Regions from separate parts of the Diaphorobacter oryzae DSM 22780 genome, predicted to be linked through region 1. Evidence: predicted binding sites of a transcription regulator. Region 1 holds the regulator's gene; each other region holds the start of a gene.
The links. The regulator FNR, encoded in region 1, switches genes on or off when oxygen is low (the NO sensors DNR and NnrR bind a similar motif). The targets are predictions, from matches to a motif close to TTGATNNNNATCAA.
Positions count from the first base shown of each region.

Region 2: BP68_RS10575 (universal stress protein) is a predicted target of FNR. The motif match lies at 1,985-1,998, and genes of this name have one in related genera.
Region 3: BP68_RS11455 (DUF3079 domain-containing protein) is a predicted target of FNR. The motif match lies at 2,735-2,748, and genes of this name have one in related genera.

Region 1 is NZ_JCANUL010000001.1:96,460-100,579, forward strand. It holds gene BP68_RS00485 (RT0821/Lpp0805 family surface protein) at 1-706, shown strand, start outside; gene BP68_RS00490 (hypothetical protein) at 826-1,311, shown strand; gene BP68_RS00495 (hypothetical protein) at 1,519-1,854, opposite strand; gene fnr (fumarate/nitrate reduction transcriptional regulator Fnr) at 1,984-2,727, opposite strand; gene hemN (oxygen-independent coproporphyrinogen III oxidase) at 2,899-4,120, shown strand, end outside.
Region 2 is NZ_JCANUL010000005.1:190,112-194,231, forward strand. It holds gene BP68_RS10565 (LysR family transcriptional regulator) at 81-1,052, shown strand; gene BP68_RS10570 (metallophosphoesterase) at 1,094-1,939, shown strand; gene BP68_RS10575 (universal stress protein) at 2,053-2,475, shown strand; gene BP68_RS10580 (helix-turn-helix domain-containing protein) at 2,601-3,638, shown strand; gene BP68_RS10585 (IPT/TIG domain-containing protein) at 3,863-4,120, shown strand, end outside.
Region 3 is NZ_JCANUL010000006.1:67,881-72,000, forward strand. It holds gene BP68_RS11440 (carbohydrate ABC transporter permease) at 1-685, shown strand, start outside; gene BP68_RS11445 (carbohydrate ABC transporter permease) at 682-1,515, shown strand; gene BP68_RS11450 (endonuclease/exonuclease/phosphatase family protein) at 1,612-2,487, shown strand; gene BP68_RS11455 (DUF3079 domain-containing protein) at 2,460-2,675, opposite strand; gene BP68_RS11460 (methylglyoxal synthase) at 2,865-3,737, shown strand; gene BP68_RS11465 (DUF3147 family protein) at 3,771-4,120, opposite strand, start outside.

The DNA.
Region 1 (4,120 bases):
GCGCGACATGGCGTTGGCCGAGCGCGTGGCATTGATGTTCGAGACCCGCGAGTTGAGCCGAGAGGTCTTTGACGCCCAGCTCAAGGACACGCCCGTGCCGGCGGCCCTTCTGGCCTCCGTCCAAGCCATGGTTGAGCAAGATCGCGCACAAAAAGAGCGTGACACGCCCGCTGCCAGCAGCGCACGCCGTGCACCGCAACGCACGCCCTGGTGGCGTCAACTGGCACAGCGGCTGTCGGACTATGCGTTGCCTGCCGGAGCATTTGCGTCGGTCGCTGCAGGCGTACTCGGCTTCATGTTGGGAACGGGTAGCCAAGCCCCGGTCGGCACGCTTGCGGCTGTCGGGGCCACGGTGCCGCCCTCACTGGCAGCGCTGCTGGGAACATTGCCTGCAGGGCAGTCATCGCCTCAGTCCCCTGCCGTGACTGTGGTGGGCAGCTATCGCGATGCTGCGGGCACTTTGTGCCGGGACTTTTCAGTGAGGCCCGATGACAAGGATCGGGTGGAGGCTGTGGCCTGCCTCATGGGCGATGGTCAATGGCGTTTGCGCTTTGCCGCCTTGGCCGATGATGGCGCCAATGGGTTCACGCCGGCCTCGACAGACTCCGCCGTCGAGAGCTACCTGAAAAGCATCGGTGCGGAGGAGCCCCTGGATCCGGCCCGGGAGCGGGAGGCCTTGGCATCAGCCAGCCAACGCGTTCCCTAGAAAAGAGATCTGCATCCAGGCTGGATGGAATAAATCATGAAGTCGCGCGTCAACGACACAGACCCGGCACTCGCCACCGCGAGCCGGGCCTGCAATCTGTCGCCAGTGATGACCGCTCCATGCCCCATCGATCCTCACCATCCAGCCTCATTTGTCCTAAACGCCGTACCGCGAACATCGCCGTCGCGATCGTTGCCATCCTGGCAATGACCGGCTGTGCGAGCGCTCCTCAAAAAGCGGTTCTATATCCACAAGGCCGTAGCCAGGCAGCCCAGGAACGCGCCAACCATGCGCTGCAGGCGTGTGAACGCCGAGCTCAAAACGACGTGGGTCGCAATGACCGCAATCTCGCCCAAGGCAAGACTGGCCGAACGGGTAAAGCCATCCTGACGGAAGGCGCTGCAGAAGCGGCCGAGGCCGCCACTTCCGGCTTGATCAAGAACTCTGGCGACCTGTTGCGAGGAACGCTTGCCGGCGGCGTCGGAGGTTTGGTCGGCGCAGCAGTCAAAGTGGGCGCCGGCTGGAACAAAGCCGATCGCGTGTACGAGCGCTATGTTGAACAATGCATGAAAGACCGGGGGCACATTGTGCTGGGGTGGCGCTGAGGTTTTTCCTCGCTAGATGCATGCCCCATCGGTTTCTGCACTTGCTACCGCCGGTCTGAGTCGCCTTTGTCCCGGTGCTTTTGTGAATCTCCGGCAAGATGCCGTAGGACTTTGGTGCGTGGCATCAGGCTCATGGGGGCAGAAGTGGACGGCTTGAGGCCTTAAAAAAGCCCACCGGCGGTGGGCTTGGCAGGCTGGAAAATGGCCTCAGCGTCCCTGTGCCTTCATCTGGTCGCAAGCCTGCTTTTGCTGTGGCTTGCTCATGCTGGCCCAGCGTGTCTTAAATTCACCGGAAAATTGGGCGTAGCTGCGGTCGTATTCCGCGGGGGAGGCCTGCATATCCTTGATGGCGGCGGCACGTTGGTTCGCCCGCGCGGTCTCCACGTCCTTTGCACTCATGTGACCGCAAGACTGGGCCAGTCCGTTCATGCTGGCCGCGAGCCGCACCACCCCCGCCAGCAGCGCTTTGTCGGGGTTATCTTCGTCATTTGCGTAGGCCATCCCGGCCGTCAATGCCAGGGCTACAGCCAGAGCTGTCTTCATTCCTCTCAGTCCTTTCCCTCTTGTTGACCCGCTTTAACGGCGAGCGGGCACAAGAGGATGGTAAGCGCGTGTACTTGTCGCAGCGTGCAACAAGTTGCAACGCGGACTGTGAGGATTCTCTGGCGCAGTCTAGTGGCAGGCCTGCTGGCTGTTCACGATGCGCTTGAGGGCGTCGGTGTCCACGATGCGCACATGGCGCTGTTTGACCTCGACGATTCCTTCCTCCACGAACTTGGAGAAGGTGCGGCTCACGGTCTCGAGCTTGAGACCCAGGTAGCTGCCGATTTCCTCGCGTGTCATGCGCAGCACCAGTTCGGACTGAGAAAATCCACGAGCATGCAGTCGCTGCACCAGATTCAGCAGGAAGGCGGCCAGGCGCTCTTCGGCACGCATGCTGCCCAGCAAAAGCATGACGCCATGCTCGCGGACGATTTCGCGGCTCATGATCTTGTGGACATGGTGCTGCAGTGCCGTGACCTCACGCGATAGTTCTTCGATACGGTCGAACGGCATGACGCAGACCTCGGCATCCTCCAGCGCCACGGCATCGCAGGTATGCCGGTCGCTCACGATGCCGTCGAGGCCGATGATCTCGCCGGCCATTTGGAAACCGGTGACCTGATCGCGGCCGTCTTCTGTTGCAACACAGGTCTTGAAAAAACCGGTGCGGATCGCAAACAGGGAGGCAAAGGGCTCGCCGTTGCGAAACAACGTGCCGCCCCGTTTGACCTTGCGGCGCACGGCCACGATCTCATCGATGCGTTTCAATTGCTGGTCATCCAATCCCAAGGGCATGCACAGTTCGCGCAGATTGCAGTTGGAGCAAGCAACTTTGATGGATTGCAGGTTGGTGTGCATGGGGACCCTGTTCATGTCGCGAGCTTACCTCTGAAAGCCATTGAGGCAGGAATATCGCAGGCCGTTGAAAGACTTTGAGCCAAGGTCAAATTGTCGCTATGCGGACCTTGTGAGCGCTTGATCAATGTCAAGGACGCTGGAGTGACTCTACGGCACAGTGCATGGCAAATGCAAGGAACCCCCGCCATGACAGTCATTACAACTGAGCTTTTGCGGCGCTTTGACGTCTCTGGGCCACGCTACACCTCCTACCCGACGGCAGACCGTTTCGTGGAGGCGTTTGGCGAGAGGGAGTACATCCTGGCGCTTCAACAACGCCGTGTGGGCTCGGTGGCGAAGGCGATGCCGCTTTCGCTGTATGTTCACATCCCGTTTTGCGAATCCCTATGTTACTACTGTGCCTGCAACAAGATCATCACCAAGCACCCGGAGAGGGCTGAGGCCTATCTGCGCTATCTGAGCCGCGAGATTGATCTGCACACAGCCCATTGCGGCGTGGGACAGCATGTCAGCCAGCTGCACTTTGGCGGGGGGACGCCCACCTTCCTGTCGGACGATGGCCTGCGTGAGCTGATGGGCATGCTAAAGCGCAGTTTCGTGCTGGTTCCGGGAGGAGAGTATTCGATCGAGGTGGATCCTCGGACCGTGGATGAACAGCGGTTGGCCTTGCTGGCTGAACTGGGCTTCAACCGATTGAGCTTTGGTGTGCAGGATTTCGATCCCGAGGTGCAGAAGGCGGTCCACCGCGTGCAGCCTGCGGAGCAGGTTTTCGCCCTCGTGGAGAGTGCGCGCAAGCTGGGTTTTGAGTCGGTGAATGTGGACCTGATCTACGGATTGCCGCGCCAGACGCCGGAGTCTTTTGACCGTACGCTGGAGCAGGTGACCCAACTGCGGCCGGACCGTATTGCACTCTATGCCTATGCGCATCTGCCGGAGCGCTTCAAGTCGCAGCGGCGCATCGTATCGGCAGAGTTGCCCATGGCATCGGCCAAGGTGTCGATGCTGGCGCGCTCCATCGATGTGTTCATGAAGGCCGGGTACGTGTACGTGGGCATGGACCACTTCGCGCTGCCGGAGGATGCACTGGCCGTGGCCAAGCGCCAGGGCCGGCTGCACCGCAATTTCCAGGGGTACAGCACCCAGCCCGATTGCGATTTGATCGGGTTGGGCGTCTCGGCCATTGGTCGTGTGGGCGCCACATACAGCCAAAACGTCAAGACGCTCGACGAATACTACGATGCCATCAACCACGGGCATCTGCCGGTGGCGCGGGGGCTGGCGTTGACGCGGGACGACCTGGTGCGCCGCGCGGTCATCATGGCCTTGATGTGCCAGGGGGAGGTGTTGTTCGAGCCCTTGGAGCAATCCTGGCTGATTGATTTTCGCCGCTATTTCGAGACGGAGCTGC
Region 2 (4,120 bases), on a different contig from region 1:
GGTGAATACTAGGGTTTACCCTGGTTTTCGTCCAATTTATATGTTGAATTACCGACATTCATCTGTGTGATGATTCGCGCATGCAGCCGCTGAACTTCCGCACGCTGGATCTGAATCTGTTGCGCGTCTTCGACGAGGTCATGGCGGAGCGCAACCTCACCCGCGCGGCCGAGAAGCTGGCCATCACCCAGCCGGCCGTGAGCAACGCGCTGCGCCGCCTGCGCGAGGCCGTGGGCGACGAACTGGTCACGCGCCGCGGCCATGGCGTGGAGCCCACGCCGCGCGCCCTGGCGCTGTGGCCCGCCGTGCGCCAGGCGCTGGCGCAGTTGCAGGCGTCGCTGGCGCCCGGCAGCTTCGACCCGGCATCGGCCCAGACCACCTTCGTGCTCGCCATGGCCGATGCCACGGGCGCCACGCTGATCCCGCCGCTCATCGAGATCGTCGAGCGCGAGGCGCCCGGCATCTCGCTGCGCGTGGTGCCGCTCACCACGCGCGACCCGCGCCGCCTGCTGGACGACGAAAGCGCCGACCTGGCCGTGGGCTATTTCCCCGCCGTACTGGCCGACCTCACGGCCCGCGCCCAATCCGACAACGTGGTGGCCCATGAAAGCACGCGCCTCTACGAAGGCCAGTACGTGTGCGTGATGCGCGCGGGCCATCCGCTGGCGGGCGCGCCGCTCACACTGGACCTGTACTGCGCCGCGCGCCACCTGCTGGTGAGCTTCTCCGGCAAGCCCTATGGCTTCATTGACGAGGCGCTCACCGCGCTGGGACGCGAGCGGCGCATCGTGCTCACCGTGAACCAGTTCTTCACCGCCGGCCGCGTGGTGGCCACCACCGACCTGCTCACCGTGCTGCCCCGGCACTTCGTGGGCGTGGCCAGCCTGCAAAACGAACTCATCTGGCGCCCGCTGCCCATGACGCTGCCCGCCGTGCACGTGGACGCGCTGTGGCACCGCCGGCGCGTCCACGACCCCGCCCACCGCTGGCTGCGCGACACCATTGCGCGGGCAGCGCGCAACACGCCGGCCCCGATCACGCGCCAGGGCTGACCGCTACCACGCGCCACCGCACCGCGATCCACGACATTCCCATGAAGCTGCAACTGCTGTCCGACCTGCACCTGGAAGCCCACCCCCATTTCACACCCAGCCCAGCGCCCGGGGCCGATGTACTGGTCCTGGCCGGGGACATCGGCTCGTACCAGCCGGGCTCGCGGCTCACGGACGAGGACTTCGGCCTGGCCCGCTTCTCGCCGCTGCCGCAGTACGCGGGCTGGCCCACGCCCGTGGTCTACGTGCCAGGCAACCACGAGTACGACATGCAGGACTTCGACGCCGCGCACGAGCGCCTGCGCCGCACCTGCGACCGCCTGGGGCTGATCTGGCTGGAGCGGACCAGCGTGGTGCTGCAGGGCGTGCGCCTGGTGGGCACGACGCTGTGGAGCGACTTCGACGCCCTGGCGGACCACGGCGCCGTCGCCGAACTGGGCCCGCGCCTGCGCATGCGCGAAAAGGCCTTTCGCGCCGCCAACTTCTACCTGTCCAAGACCGGTGGCACGCGCCACGGCGCGCCCTTTCTGGCCGAGGCCGTGCGCGAGCAGGCGCTGCTGTGCCAGGCCTGGCTGCGCGAAGCCCTGGCGCAGCCCTTCGCCGGCACCACGGTCGCCATCACCCACTTCGCCCCCAGCCTGCTCAGCGCGGACCCGCGCTACGGCCTGGTGCCCGGCACGGCAGGCTTTTGCAATGCGCTGGACGACTGCCTGCCCCACGCCAGCCTGTGGCTGCACGGCCACCTGCATGCGCCCAGCGACTACCTGGTGCGCGGCACGCGTGGCGACGGCACGCCCTGGAGCTGCCGCGTGGTGGCCAATCCGCTGGGCTATGCCCGCAAGGGAGAGCAGGCGTCATTCCAGCCGCACTGCGTGCTCGCCGTATGATGCGCGCGGGCGCATGGCCCTTCATTGGCGCGCAGCATAAAAAATATGACTCAGGTCAAGACAACAGGCGCAAGCGCAAATTAGTCTGACATCCCGTTTCCGGAGTACTTCACATGAACATCCTGCTCGCTGTCGACGGCAGCACCTACACCAAGAAAATGCTGGCCTACCTGGCCGCGCACGACGAAATGCTGGGCAGCACGCACGCCTACACCGCCGTGACGGTGCAGCCGCAACTGCCTCCTCGCGCCCGTGCCGCGCTGGGCAAGGAAGTGGTCGACAAGTACCACGCCGAAGAAGGCGAAAAGGTGCTGTCCCCCGTGGTGAAGTTCATGGGGCGCCACGGCGTGCAGCTCAAGACCCTGACCAAGGTGGGCCCGGCCGGCGAAACCATCGCCAAGGTGGCCGAATCCGGCAAGTACGACCTGATCGTCATGGGCACGCACGGCCACGGCTCCCTGGGCAAGCTGGTGATGGGCTCGGTCAGCACGCAGGTGCTGGCCAACTGCCAGGTGCCGGTGCTGCTGGTGCGCTGAGGCGCCCCTGCACCTTCGTCACTGAGCGCCACCTTCGGGTGGCGCATTTGTTTCCGCCCTCCGGGGCGCGCCGGCGGCCCGCCGCCGGTCGCCGTGCAACATTCCCGCCCCATACTCGCGCCACCATGTCCTCCGCCCCGCTGCCCACCACGGACTTCGCCACCGCTCAGGCGGCGGGCGAGGAACGCTTCGAGGCCTGGCGCGACAGCATTTCCGTCATCTTCGACGTGAGCCCGCTGGCCCGCGAGACGCTGGGCAGCTTCCAGGCATCGGTCAATGCCGCGCACCTGGGCAACCTGCTGGTCGGGGACCTCCACTTCGGCGCCCAGCAGTTCGCGCGCACGCGCCCCCGCGCAGCGCGCGACGGGCTCGACCATTACCTGGTGCAGTGGTACCGCAGCGGCGGCTTCGTCGGCCAGCACGACGACGGCGACGAGATGGAGGTGCGCCCGGGCGACGTCACCGTGTTCACGCTCGACCGCACGCTGCGCACCTTCGCGCAGCCGTCGCATGTGCTCTCGCTCATCGTGCCGCGCGCGCTGGCCGACGCGGCCTTCGGCGGCCCGCACCACGACCTGCACGGCACCGTGCTGCGCGCGGGCCATCCCCTGGGCGGCCTGCTGGGCGACCACCTGGCCTCGCTGCAGCGGCGGCTGCCGGCCATCGCGCTCGCGGACGCGCCCTCGGTGGTGCATGCCACCATGCAGATGCTGGCCGCCTGCCTGCGCCCGAGCCTGCGCACGCACGACCAGGCGCGGGACGCGCTGCTCGGCGTGACGCTGGAACGCATCCAGCGGCACATCGCGCGCAACCTCGGCGCGCCGCTCGGCCCCGACGTGCTGTGCAGCACCTTCGGCATATCGCGCAGCCTGCTGTACCGCCTGTTCGAGCCGCTGGGGGGCGTGGCCCACTACGTGCAGCAGCGCCGGCTGCAGCGCGCCTTCCACGCGCTCACCAACCCGGCCAACCAGCGCCTGCGCGTGGCCGACATCGCCGCCCACACCGGCTTTTCGAGCGAGGCACATTTCAGCCGCGCCTTCCGCGCCGCCTTCGGTTTCACGCCGAGCGACGCGCGCGCCATGGCCGCCGCCCAAGCCGCAGGCACACAGCCCCACGCCCACGGCACCTCGGCCGAATACGCGGACTGGGTGCGCGGGCTGTAGCCACCCGCCGGGCGCACGGCAGGGCTGCGAAACGCTCAGTCAAGAACCACACGAACAGCCGGTCAAGCCTGTGGCGCCCTGCGCCCGCAAGATCGACCGCGGGGCGCCTCCATCCCATAATTGCTACTATAAAGAGAGCTATCAGCGCTTGATGCATAAGCGCTACAGCCTGTTTTCATGTGAAAACCGGTAGAGCCGCCCGCTCCACCCCCTGGCACATCTCCATGAAAACCTTTGCCTCCCGGCTGGCCGCACTGCTGCTGGCGACCTTTGCGCTGCTGGCCTGCGGCCCAGCCCTGGCCTACGCGCTGCACGACAACATGTACCGGGGCGGGGCGCAGAGCATCAGCGGCACCAGCTGGCTGGGCAACCGCATCGCCATCCGCGGCGAGGCGTTCCGCGTGACCGAGGTGGTGGTCAGCGCCGGCAGCGCCTTCGACTCCCCCACCCCCCTCGCCATGCGGCTGTGCGCAGGCAGCACC
Region 3 (4,120 bases), on a different contig from region 1:
CTGGCAGGCCGTGCGCAACAACCTGTGGTTTGCGGGCGCGACCATTCCGCTGTCCATCGGCCTGGCGCTGCTCATGGCCCTGTGGGTCAACGAACGCATGGCCGGGCGCACGCTGGTGCGCATGGCCTACTTCACGCCCACGGTGCTGCCGATGATCGCCGTGGCCAACATCTGGCTGTTCTTCTACACGCCGCAGTACGGGCTGCTGGAGCAGATCACGGGCGCCTTCGGCCTGCCGTCCCGCAACTGGCTGGGCGACCCCGCCACGGCCCTGGCCTGCGTGACGCTGGTGGCCGTGTGGAAGGAGGCCGGCTTCTTCATGATCTTCTACCTGGCCGCGCTGCAGACGCTGAACCCCAGCCTGAAGGAGGCGGCGGCCATCGAGGGCGCCTCGCGCTGGTATTTCTTCCGTCGCGTGCAGTGGCCGCTGCTCATGCCCACCACGCTGTTCGTGCTGGTCAACGCGGTGATCAACGCCTTCCGCCTGGTGGACCACATCTTCATCCTCACGCGCGGCGGGCCGGACAACGCCTCCACGCTGCTGCTCTACCACCTGTACGAGGTGGGCTTCAAGTTCTGGGACACGGGCTACGCCGCCGCGCTCACCGTGGTGCTGGTCGTGGTGCTGGCCAGCGTGGCCCTGGTGCAGTTTTTCGTGCTCGACAAGCGGGTGCATTACAAATGACAAGCCGCAACACCGGCCCGCAGCTCTACGGGGCCACCTGGCTCGACACCCTGGCCGCCTGGGCGCTGGCCGTTGCGTGGGTGCTGCCGCTGGCCTATGCCGTGTGGACCGCCTTCCACCCCGCGGAATACGCCACGCGTTTCGACCTGGCGGCGCCGTGGACGCTGGACAACTTCCGCCGCGCCTGGGAGGCCGCGCCCTTCGCGCGCTACTTCCTCAACACCATGGCGCTGGTGACCCTCATCCTGTGCGCGCAGCTGGTGCTGTCCACGCTGGCCGCCTACGCCTTCGCGCGCTACGAGTTCCGCGGCAAGAACGTCGCCTTTGCGCTGGTGCTGGTGCAGCTCATGGTCATGCCCGACATCCTGCTGGTCGAGAACTACAAGACCATGGGCCGCCTGGGCCTGGTGGATTCGCTGGTGGCCATCGGCCTGCCGTACTTCGCCTCGGCCTTCGCCATCTTCCTGCTGCGCCAGACCTTCATGGGCATCCCCAAGGAGCTGGACGAGGCCGCGCGCGTGGAAGGCGCGAGCGCACTGCAGATCCTGTGGCGCGTCTACGTGCCGCTGGCCCGGCCCGTATACACCGCGTTCGCGCTGGTGTCGGTGAGCTTTCACTGGAACAACTTCCTGTGGCCGCTCATCATCACCAACAGTGTGGAGTCGCGCCCGCTCACGGTGGGGCTGCAGGTGTTCTCGTCGGTGGAGCAGGGCGTGGAATGGTCCACCATCACCGCCGCCACGCTGATGTCCACCGCGCCGCTGCTCATCGGCTTCATACTCTTTCAGCGCCAGTTCGTGCAAAGCTTCATGCGCGCGGGCATCAAGTAAGAGTTTTGGTCAAATAGGCCTCCAGCGACCGTCCATCAAGCGCGGGTAGCTATTGTTTTTGAATCATTGCCGCCGCAGGCGGCGTGGGAGTGCGGCATGCAACTCGTCACCTGGAACACCCAATGGTGCTGCGGCCTGGACGGCCGCGTGGACGTGCAGCGCATCGTGCGGCAGGCGCTGGCCCTGGGCGACGTTCATGTCCTGTGCCTGCAGGAAATCGCCGTGCACTACCCGGGCCTGGCGGGCGCGCCCGGCGACCAGGTGGCCCAGGTGCGGGCCGCGCTGCCCGCGGGCTGGCAGGTGTTCTTCGGCGCGGCGGTGGACGAATGGACCGGCGCGGGGCGCCAGCGCTTCGGCAACCTCATCGCCACGCGGCTGCCCGTGCTGCAGCTGCAGCACCACCCGCTGCCGTACCCGCCGGACGCGGGCGTGCGCAGCATGCCGCGCATGTGCAGCGTGCTCACCGTGCGCGACGCGGCCCTGGGCCCGGTGCGCATCATGACCACGCACCTGGAGTACTACTCCAAGCCCCAGCGCATGGCCCAGGCGCTGGCGTTGCGCGCGCTGCACCTGCAGGCCTGCGCGCAGGCGGCGCAGCCGCCCGAGGATGCGGCCGACGGCACGCCCTTCCAGAACAAGGCCCACACGCCCCACGCCATCCTGTGCGGCGACTTCAACCTGCAGGCGCACGAGCCCGAGTACGCGGCCATCGCCGCGCCGCTGGCGCCCCACGAGGCCGCCGGCTGGACCCGCGCGGGCGGGCCGCCGCTGCACGATGCCTGGCGCCTGCTGCATCCGGACACGGCCCAGCCGCCCACCTTCTGCGTGTTCGACCGCCAGTACGCGCCCGAGCCCCTGGCCTGCGACTTCGTGTGGGTCAGCGATTCGCTGCGGGACCGGGTGCGCGCCATGCACGTGGATGGCGCCACACAGGCCTCCGACCATCAGCCCGTGCTGCTGTCGCTGGGGTGAGGCGGCTTGTCCCTGGGCGGCTCTGCGGGCGGCACCCACTCGGCCCAGTCGGGCCCGAACAGCTCCGCGGGGTGCTGCGTGCGGTCCGACCCGTTGCCGCAGGCCATCGCATCCGCCGCGCAGTAGCGGTCGCAGCCCCAGCAGATCAGCTCGGGGCGCGCGGGGTTCAGCGGAAACTTCTTGCTCATGGCGTGGGAACGGTGCGCGGACAACGGACTCAGTGTGGTGACACGGCGCCAGCAGGGTTTTGATCCGTATCAAAGCGGCCGAGGCCCCGGCCGCAGGGCGGCGCGGGCCTTGCCAGCGACTATGCTCGGCGCACGGGCCACCGCTCCAACCACCAACCACCCCAAACCACCGAAGGAAGCCGCCGCACCATGCTGATGGGTCTTGCCGCCAACCGCCTGCACCACCACACCGAAGACGCCGCGCTGTTCGCCCTGCTGCGTGCCTGCGAGGCGGGTATCCGCGAACTGCGGCTGGGCCTGCATGCCGTGGGCCGCACCTACGATGCGATCGCCGCCGCCGGCATGCTGCAGGGCTACCGCCCCCTGGTGCGCTACCCCTACGGGCGCGAGGGCGGGCTGATGAAGCTGGTGGCTGAGGTCGTGGGCATGGAGGGCGAGGGCCGCACGCTGGACGGCGCCATCTACCTCATTGATCCGGTGGACCCGTCGTCCATCTTCCCCGAGGCCCTGGCGCTCAAGCGCCAGTGCGTGATCCACGGCAAGCCCTTCATCTCCACCGTGGCCAGCGCCCGCGACTGGGTGGAGATGGAGCGCATCCACGCGGGCCTGCCCGCCGACCGCAACGCCGACCGTTTCCACGACTACGGCGCCCAGACCCTGGCCCTGATCGCCCACGACGCGATGAAGGGCGCCATGCTGGAGTTCGCCGACCGCAACTTCGACCTGCTGTCGCGCTTTCACCGGCGCGTGGCCACGGGCACCACGGGCCAGCGCCTGAACGAGCTGGCCTGGAGCCGTGGCTGGCCCGAGGGGCAGCCCTGGGTCCAGCGGTTCAACAGCGGCCCGCTGGGCGGCGACGCGCAGATCGCCGACCTGGTGCTGGAGCGCCGCTGCCACCGCGCCATCTTCTTCGAGGACCCGCATGTGGCGCGCCAGCACGAGGCCGACATCCAGCTGCTGGAGCGCGCCGTGACCACGGCCACGCACGACGCCGTGTGCACCACCTCGCCCCGGGTGGCGCAGCGCTGGTGCGACGCCGCGCGCCTGCGCGCCGGCGCCTGAACCGGAACGGCCTGGAGGCGCACCGCGCCTGCGTCACGGCAGCAGGTCGATGCCGAAGGGGCGCGCCGCGAGGGCGAACAGCCCGAAGCACAGCACCGTGATGCCCAGGCTGGCCAGCAGGGTCAGCCAGAACCCGAGGCGGGGCAGCAGGAACGGGAAGGCGAGAAACATGGGCAGCGTGGGCACCACGTACCAGAACGTGTACCAAGCATGGTTGGCGATCTTGGCCTGGGGCTGCTTCTCGACATGGAGCCAGATCAGCGCCAGGAACGTGACCATGGGCAGGGCAGCGATGAACCCGCCCAGCTTGTCGCTGCGCTTGGCGGCTTCCGAAACCAGCACGACGACGGCCGCCGTGAGTGCGTATTTGGTGATCAACCAGC